DNA from 2 places in the Fundidesulfovibrio sp. genome. Region 2 is predicted to be linked to the other one. Evidence: predicted binding sites of a transcription regulator. Region 2 holds the regulator's gene; the other holds the start of a gene.
The links. The regulator sigma-54, encoded in region 2, starts transcription at its own class of promoters, with help from an activator protein. The targets are predictions, from matches to a motif close to CTGGCACGGNNNNTGCTT.
Positions count from the first base shown of each region.

Region 1 (4,381 bases), on a different contig from region 2:
GGATGGTGCGCGCGGCGAAGAGGGCGTGCTGGTCGATGATGCGGCGCTGGGATTCCAAGTTGCGCCAGGTGATCACCGAGAGGGCCGCCCCCATGAGCACCAGGGCCAGGGCCGCAAGGGCCGGGAGGCTGCGCGGGGCTCTGGGGGCGGAGACGTCCATGGCGTTACCTCACAAGCAGTTCCATGACCTGCTCGGGGGTGAGGTTGTTCTCGATGGCCAGTTCGCGGAAGGTCATGTCCGAGAAGGCCACGATGCCTTTGGCCTTGAGGCGCGCCAGGGCCTGGGCGGTGTCCAGGGAGTGTTCGCGGCAGAAGGCGGCCAGGGTCATGCGTTCCAGGCCCTCGGGGACGGGGACGGCCGTTGGGGCCTGCTGGGCGGGCGGCTGCGGGGCGACGAGGGGCGGCGCGGGCATGGGCGGCTGCTGCCCGTGCGGGGTTTCAGGGGCCGGAGCGGGCTGGGCGACGGGCGCGGGCGCCTGCTGCGGCGCGGGGGATGGCGCGGGGGCAGGAGCCTGCTGCGGCGCGGGCGCGGCCTGCGGCGTGCCGCGCAGGGCGTCGTAGACCTCCACGGGCAGCATGAGGTTGGACTGGGCGATCTGGCGCAGGGTCATGTCGCCGGAGGCCTTGATGCCCGCCTTGGCCAGGGTGTCCACGGCGCGCGGGAGGTTCATGCCGTATTGCTCGCACACGTCGGCCAGCTTGAGGCGACCCAGGCCCGGCGGGGGGTCGGCGGGCAGGGCCGGGGGCGGCGGAGCCTGGGGCCTGGGGGCCTCGGCCTGGGCCTGGGCCACGGGCGCTGGGAGCCTGGCCTCGCGGCCGCCGCGCAGGGTCTCGTAGACGGCGGCGGGCACGAGCCCGTTCTGACGGGCGATCTCGGCCAGGGTGGCGTCGGGGGAGCTCAGGCGCACGTTGTGCACGGCGAGGTTGGTGAGGGCCTTGCCGGGATCGAGGCTCAGCCGCTTGGCCAGTTCCGTAGGGGCCATGTCGGCCGCTCCGGCCAGGGGTGGTTCCCCGAAGCTCTTGGCGTGCCACTTCTTGAGCGACCCCGAGAGAGACCCCAGGGTTCCGCCCGGCGGAAGAAGCAGGGCCGAGGCGGCGGCGAAGGCCACGAAGACGATGCAGGCCACGGCCAGGGAGGGGCCGAAGTCGCCCTCGCCCTGGGCGGGGGCCATCACGCGGCGTCCGCAGGGGATGAGCGAGGCCAGCCAGGCCAGGGCCAGCAGGACGCCCAGGCCCATGTGCAGGGCCTGCCACCTGGGGTGGGACAGGCCGAGAAAGGTCCAGCCGGACCACTGGGCCACTTCGGCGGAGGGTCCCGCGAAGAGGGCCAGGGCGGAGGCGACCACGCCTGCCATGGCGAAGGAGCTGAGAAGCCAGAGTAGACGTCGGATCATGAGCGGGCTCCCGGGGTTGAAACGCTCCGGCCGCAGGGGGCCGGGCCTTCGGGCGGTTTATACCTCGGGGGCGTGCATGGCAATCGCCGGGCCAGGGATGAGGGGGAACCCCGCCGATGGGGGGCGGGGTTCCCGAGGTGAGGGAGGTGAGGTGGACAGGAACTATTGTGCGGGCTTTTGCGGGGCCTGCTGGCCGGGGGGCTGGCAGCAGGGGGGCAACTGGTCGGCCTGGGGCTGGGCCGCCTGGGGGCCGCCGCAGCCGGGGCCGTAGCCCATGCCCATGCCCTTTCCGTAGCCGCCGCCGGGGCCGCCGCAGCCGGGGCCGTAGCCGCCGCCGGGGCCGCCCGCCAGGGGCATGTTCACGCCGGTCTCCTTGAGGATGCGCTGCTGCAGGGCAACGCGCTCCTGGTAGACCATGGAGGAGAGCGTGCCGATCTCCTTGGCCAGGGCGTCGATCTTGGCCGCGTCCTGTTTGGGCTGCACGAGCAGGGCGTTCATCTCGGCCTGCTTGGCCCACTTGCGGCTCTCCAGGTCATAGAGCTTCTGGCGGCCTTCGGCGTAGAGCTTGGCCACCTGCTCCTGCTTTTCCTGGGGCAGGTTGGAAAGCCAGGCGTGGAACCCGCCGCCGGGACGGGCGACGGCCAGGGACGCGAAGGCCACGACAGCCGCCAGGGCCAGGATCGACAAGGCAAGACGCGATTTCATGGTGTTCTCCTTGGATTCATCCATCATGCCGCGCCGGGCGCGGCGTGCGGCGGCGGACGGGGTCTCGTCGACCGACGCCACCATTTAGCAGCAAGCGTGCCAATAAATTAAGCCAACGTTGTTGATTATTTACGTGAGCACACCGAATCCATCGCGCTCAAAGTGCAACTGCTTGCACATCGATTTGCACAACAGCGCATCGGGTCGCCATTGACAGCGGCCTACGTTTGGCCCAAGAAAAGCCGCCAAACGTCAACTCCCGGACCCAGCATGAAATCCGCCCTCATCATCGGCATCTCCGGCCAGGACGGGGCCTACCTCTCCAGGCTCCTGTGCGACAAAGGCTATCGAGTGGCCGGCACCTCGCGCGACGCCCAGATGGCCAACCGCTCGGGCCTGGCGGCCCTGGGCGTGGCGGATCGAGTGGTCATCCACTCGGCCTCGGTCACCGATTTCCGGGGACTCTGGCAGGCGGTGGAGCGCTGCGAGCCCGACGAGATCTACAACCTCGCGGGGCAAAGCTCCGTGGGCCTCTCCTTCGAGCAGCCCCTGGAGACCTTCGAGTCCGTGGCCGCCGCCACCCTGAACATCCTGGAACTCCTGCGCCTGCTGGGCAAGCCCGTTCGCCTCTACAACGCCTGTTCCACCGAGGTGTTCGGCAACGCCCCCGGCCCCGCCGACGAGGAGACCCCCTTCCGGCCCCGCAGCCCCTATGCCGTGGCCAAGGCCGCCGCCCACTGGGCCGTGGCCAACTACCGCGAGGCCTATGGGCTCTACGCCTGCTCCGGCATCCTCTCCAACCACGAATCGCCCCTGCGCCCGCAGCGCTTCGTCACGCGCAAGATCGTGGCCGCCGCCTGCCGCATCGCCAGCGGGTCCGGCGAGCGCCTGAGCCTGGGCAACACCGACGTGGTGCGCGACTGGGGCTGGGCAGGCGAATACGTCGACGCCATGTGGCGCATGCTCCAGCAGGACGAACCCGACGACTACGTGATCGCCACCGGCCGGAGCTTCTCCCTCCAGGACTTCACCGCCCGGGTCTTCGCAGAACTCGGCCTCGACCACGCCGACCACGTGGACCGCAACCCGGGCCTCCTGCGCCCCTCCGACATCCTCGTGAGCCGCGCCAATCCAGCGAAAGCCCAGGAAAAGCTGGGCTGGCGCGCCACCATGGCCATGCCCGAAGTGGCCGCCGCCATGGTGCGCGCCGAACAAAAGACTTCCCATCAGGAGACCATAGCATGAGCCACAAGAAAGCCCTCATCACGGGCATCACCGGCCAGGACGGGGCCTATCTGGCCGAACTGCTGCTCGGCAAGGGATACGAGGTCCACGGACTCAAGCGCCGTTCCTCGCTCTTCAACACCGACCGCATCGACCACCTCTACCAGGATCCCCACGTCGACGGCCGCAAGTTCATCCTCCACTACGGCGACCTCACCGACTCCACCAACCTCATCCGCGTGATCCAGCAGATCCAGCCGGACGAGATCTACAACCTCGCCGCGCAGTCCCACGTGGCCGTCTCCTTCGAGACCCCCGAATACACCGCCAACTGCGACGCCCTGGGCACCCTGCGCATCCTCGAAGCCGTGCGCATCCTCGGCCTCGCGCAGAAGACGCGCGTCTACCAGGCCTCCACCTCCGAACTCTACGGCCTGGTCCAGGAAACGCCCCAGACCGAGAAGACCCCCTTCTACCCGCGCAGCCCCTACGCCGTGGCCAAGCTCTACGGCTACTGGATCACGGTGAACTACCGCGAAGCCTACGGGATGTACGCCTGCAACGGCATCCTCTTCAACCACGAGTCCCCCCTGCGCGGCGAAACCTTCGTCACCCGCAAGATCACCCGCGCCATGGCCCGCATCAAGCTGGGGCTCCAGGACACCCTCTTCCTGGGCAACCTCTCCGCCAAACGCGACTGGGGACACGCCCGCGACTACGTGAAGATGATGTGGCTCATGCTCCAGCAGGACACCCCCGACGACTACGTGATCGCCACCGGCGTGCAGTACAGCGTGCGCGATTTCGTCCAGGCCGCCGCCAAGGAACTGGGCATCCCCCTGCGCTTCGAAGGCGAAGGCGTCGAAGAGAAAGCCTTCCACGCCGAAACCGGAAAGTGCCTCGTCGCCGTGGACCCGCGCTACTTCCGGCCCACCGAGGTGGAAACCCTCCTGGGCGACCCCGCCAAGGCCCGCGAGAAACTCGGCTGGACCCCCAAGATCACCTTCGGGCAGATGGTCTCCGAGATGATCCAGGCCGACCTGCGCGACGCCGAACGC
Region 1 covers NZ_JBZVFJ010000091.1:243-4,623, reverse strand. Annotated here, with positions in the region: gene ACV4UX_RS12425 (two-component system sensor histidine kinase NtrB) at 1-160, opposite strand, end outside; gene ACV4UX_RS12420 (hypothetical protein) at 165-1,394, opposite strand; gene ACV4UX_RS12415 (periplasmic heavy metal sensor) at 1,557-2,099, opposite strand; gene ACV4UX_RS12410 (GDP-mannose 4,6-dehydratase) at 2,370-3,344, shown strand; gene gmd (GDP-mannose 4,6-dehydratase) at 3,341-4,381, shown strand, end outside.
Region 1: the regulator sigma-54 is predicted to act here: its motif matches at 2,185-2,202, upstream of ACV4UX_RS12415 (periplasmic heavy metal sensor).

Region 2 (4,381 bases):
GGCGCATGATCTCCTGGGTGGAGGCCTCCACGAACACGATCTGGATGTGGCTGCCCGAGGCGCGTATCTCGCCCAGGGCTGTTTCCCAGCTGTCGTCCAGGTCCGTGGCGCCCAGGCCCAGGGCCAGACCCCGGTGGCGCACTGCCGCCTGCCCCTGGAAGAGGCTGGCCAGCTTGGGCATGAGCACGGGCGGCAGGCCGTCCACGCAGAAATAGCCCATGTCCTCGAAGACGTTGAGGGCCGTGGACTTCCCGGACCCCGACAGGCCCGTGATCACCACCACGGGCAGATGGGCGCTCGCTCCCGGCATGGCATCGCTCCTTGTGAAAAGTCCCCGCCGCGCGGTGGCGCGGCGGGGACCGGCCTATCACACATCGCGTCCGTTTGCGTGACGAAGCCGCCGCCCCTCGCGGGGCCACGGCAGGTTCACGCGTGGCTGGAAAGCACCTTCCAGAGGGCCTCGTGATCGGCGGCGTCCAGGAAGGAACGCCGGAAGCCCTCGTCTGAGAGAAGCCGCGAGATCTGCGCGAGGATGCGCAGGTGCATGCCCGCCACGTGTTCGGGCGCGAGCACCAGGAAGAAGATGCGGCAGGGCTTGTGGTCCAGGGATTCGAAATCGATCCCCGCGCGGCTGCGTCCGGCCACGATGACGATTTCCTTGAGCGAATCCATCTTGCCGTGGGGGATGGCAACGCCGTCGCCGATGCCCGTGGTGCCGAGATTCTCCCGGTCCATGAGCACGCGCGACGCCTTGGCCGGGTCCACGTCCGGGAAGGCGGCGGCCACGGGGGCCACCAGCTCCGCGAGAACGTCGGGCTTGCCCCCGGCCGCCAGGTCCTCCAGGACGAAGTCCTTGCGCAGGTATTCCCCCAGGCGCATCAGAGGGAAACTCCAGGATCGATCAGGCCGTAATCGCCGTTCTTGCGCTTGTAGAGCACGTTGACGCGCTCGGTCTCGGCGTCGAGGAACACCAGGAACTCGTAGTGCATGGCGTCGAGCTGCTCGGCTGCCTCTTCCACGCTCATGGGCTTGGGGCTGTACTTGTCGGATTCCTCGATGGCGTGGACCTTGCCCTCGGTGGTGAAGCTCACCACGCCCATGGTCACGTCGCCCTGGGCGGCCTTGCGGCGGTCCTTCATCTTCTCGCGCAGCTTGCGCAGCTGGGCGTCGAGCTTGTCCGTGATCATGTCGATGGTGGAGTACATGTCGTCGGAGCGCTCGTGGGCCGAGATGTGCATGGCGTCGGCGTCGATGACCACGTCGGCGATCTGGCGGGTCTTTTCAACGGAAAGAGTGACCACCACTTCGGCGTTGTCGGAATTGCTCATGTACTTGGAGAGCTTGTCGAAACGCTTGGCGGCATATTCCTGCAGGCCGGGAGACGGCTCGAAGTTCTTGAAATTGAAGGCGATAATCATGGTAACCTCCGGGGGATGACGCCGCGTGGCGGCGGATTTGGCTACAATACGTCCTTGCGCTTCGAGGAGGATTCGATGCCCATGGCCATGCGGTACTTGGCCACCGTGCGCCGCGCGATGTTCACCTGCAGGCGCCGCTTGAGAATCTCCGCGATCTGTTCGTCGCTGGTTGGTTTCTTGGGGTCCTCGGCCGAGATGAGCTGCTTGATCACCGCCTTCACCGACTCCGAGCCCACGGACGACCCGTCGTCGAGTTCCAGCGCGGAGTTGAAGAAGAACTTGAGTTCGTAGATGCCGTGGGGCGTGGCCACGTACTTGCTCGTGGTGATGCGGCTCACGGTGGATTCGTGCATGCCGATGTCGTCGGCCACGTCCTTGAGGATCAGCGGGCGCAGCTTCGTCACGCCGTCCTCGAAGAATTCCCTCTGAAATTTCACGATGGATTCCAACACCTTGAACAACGTTCGCTGGCGCTGATAGAGGCTTTTCATCAGCCACTGGGCGCTGCGCATCTTGTCCTGGAGGTACTCCTTCTCCTTGTTGGCGCTGGAACGGCCCATGTCCTCCATATAATAAGGCGAAAGCTGGAGCTTGGGCAGGCCGTCCTCGTTGAGCACGATCACGAAGTCGTCTCCGAACTTGTACACGAACGCGTCCGGGCTGACGTACACCGGGTCCGGCGAGCTGAAATGCGAGCCGGGCATGGGATCGAGCGTCTGGATGATCTCCAGATACTCCTTGATCTCCTCCATGCTCAAGCGGAACTTTTTCGCCAGGGGCTTGTAGCGCTTCTTCTCCAGGTCTTCCAGGTGGTCGCGCACGATCTCCAGGAGCACGGGGTCCGTGTAACCGTACACCTCCAGCTGCACCAGCAGGCACTCCTGGGGCGAGCGCGCGGCCACGCCCACAGGATCGAGCCGCTGCAGCGCCTGGACGACAACTTCCACCTCTTCGGGAGTCACCGAAAGCACCTGGGCGAGCTCCTCCGTGCTGGAGCGCAGGTAGCCCCCGGAGTCGAGATTGCCCACGATCTCGTCCGCGATGGCCTGCTGCCGGGCATCCAGGGGCGAGAGGCTGATCTGCCACGCCAGGTGCCCCTCCAGCGAGGGCTTGGCCGTGAGCCTGGCCTCGAAGGACATGCCCTCCTCGGGCGTCTCATGCTCGCGCACCGTGGCCTGGCGCGACGTGGAGGCGAAATCGCCCAGGTAGTCGTCCCACTCGGCCGTCTTCATCAGCTCGCGCTGCATGGCCCCCTCCTCCTGGGTGGAGTCGGGGGCGTGCGAATCCTCGGCAATGGTGGGCTCGGGCCGCTCGTCGTCGAACTGGGTCTCCTCGAGCAGCGGATTCTCCAGGAGCTCCTGCTGCACCGTTTCCACCAGTTCCAGACGGGAAAGCTGCAACAGCTTGATGGCCTGCTGCAACTGGGGCGTCATCACCAGCTGCTGCGAAAGCTTGAGTTGCTGCCTGAGCTCAAGTGCCATCGTGCTATCGTCTCCTTGTGAACTGGCCCGGGCGACTAGCAAGAAGAATGCCGGATGCCCGCCTAGCCCGGTGGTTATGCACCAAAACCGAACCGGAAGCAAGACTTGACGGCTTTTTCCGTGAAGCGCCAAGGACGGCGGGGGCCACGACAGGGGCGGCCGGGGAATAAGCCCGACGTATCGGCTACAGGGCGATGTCGCGCCAGAGGGCGTCGCGCTTGCCCTGGGCGGTGAGCAGCAGGCGCACGGCGTCGCGCACGGCGCCGTGTCCGCCGGGCAGCCGCGAGACCCAGGCGGCGAGGCGCAGGATTTCGGGCTGGGCGTCGGCGGGAGCCATGGGCAGTCCGGCTTGGCGCATGGGCGCGGCGTCGAGCCAGTCGTCGCCCATGTAGGCCAGGTGCGGGAAGTCGAGGCCGCGCTCGGAGAGGATGCGCTCCAGGACGGGGAGCTTGCGCAGGTGTCCGCCGTGGAAGGCGGTGACGCCCAATTGCCGGAGCCGCTCCTCGGCCTGTGGGTTGGGCAGCCCGCTCAGGGCGGCCACCTCGACGCCCGCGCGTTCCAGGAGCTTCAGGCCCATGCCGTCGGGAATGGAGAAGCATTTGAGGGACTGCCCCTGGTTGTCCAGCCAGAGGCGGTTGTCGGTGAGCACGCCGTCCACGTCGAGCACGAGCAGGCGCACGTCGCGGGCCAGGGCCAGGGCGCGGCGGCTGAGGCCGGGGCGCGCGGGGCGTTTGGTGGGTCGCATGAAGGGATGGCCCCGTCGGCCGGAGAGGTCCGGCCGACGGGGAGCAGGGATTGTTACGCTTCCCGCTGGGTCTTGGCGGCCCGGATGAATTCCCGGAAGAGCGGGTGGGGCTTCATGGGGCTGGACTTGAATTCCGGGTGGAACTGGCAGCCCAGGAACCAGGGATGCCCGGGCAGCTCCACGATTTCCACGAGGGATTCGTCGGGAGAGAGCCCGGAGAAGACCATGCCCTTCTCGGCCATGCGGGCGTGGTAGGCCTTGTTGAACTCGTAGCGGTGGCGGTGGCGCTCGTCGATCTGGGCCTTGCCGTAGGCCTCCATGGCCCTGGTGTCGGGCTGGACCACGCAGGGGTAGGCCCCCAGGCGCATGGTGCCGCCCATTTCGGAGTCCATGTCGCGCTTTTCGATCTTCTTGGTGCGGAAGTCGTACCACTCGCGCATGAGGTAGATCACGGGATCGGGGCTCAGGCGGTTGAATTCCTCGGAGTTGGCCTCGGTGAGCCCCAGGACGTTGCGGGCGAACTCGATGCAGGCCAGCTGCATGCCCAGGCAGATGCCGAAGAAGGGGATCTTGTTTTCGCGGGCGTGCCGGATGGCGGCGATCTTGCCTTCCACGCCGCGCGAGCCGAAGCCGCCGGGGACGAGGATGCCGTCGAGGCCGGCCAGGCGCTGGGCCACGTTGGCCGAGGTGACATCCTCGGAGTTCACGTAGAGCAGGTTCACGTGCACGCCGTTGGC
Region 2 covers NZ_JBZVFJ010000048.1:4,175-8,555, forward strand. Annotated here, with positions in the region: gene rapZ (RNase adapter RapZ) at 1-310, opposite strand, end outside; gene ACV4UX_RS08225 (PTS sugar transporter subunit IIA) at 427-879, opposite strand; gene hpf (ribosome hibernation-promoting factor, HPF/YfiA family) at 879-1,418, opposite strand; gene rpoN (RNA polymerase factor sigma-54) at 1,460-2,899, opposite strand; gene ACV4UX_RS08240 (KdsC family phosphatase) at 3,084-3,644, opposite strand; gene pyrG (CTP synthase) at 3,698-4,381, opposite strand, start outside.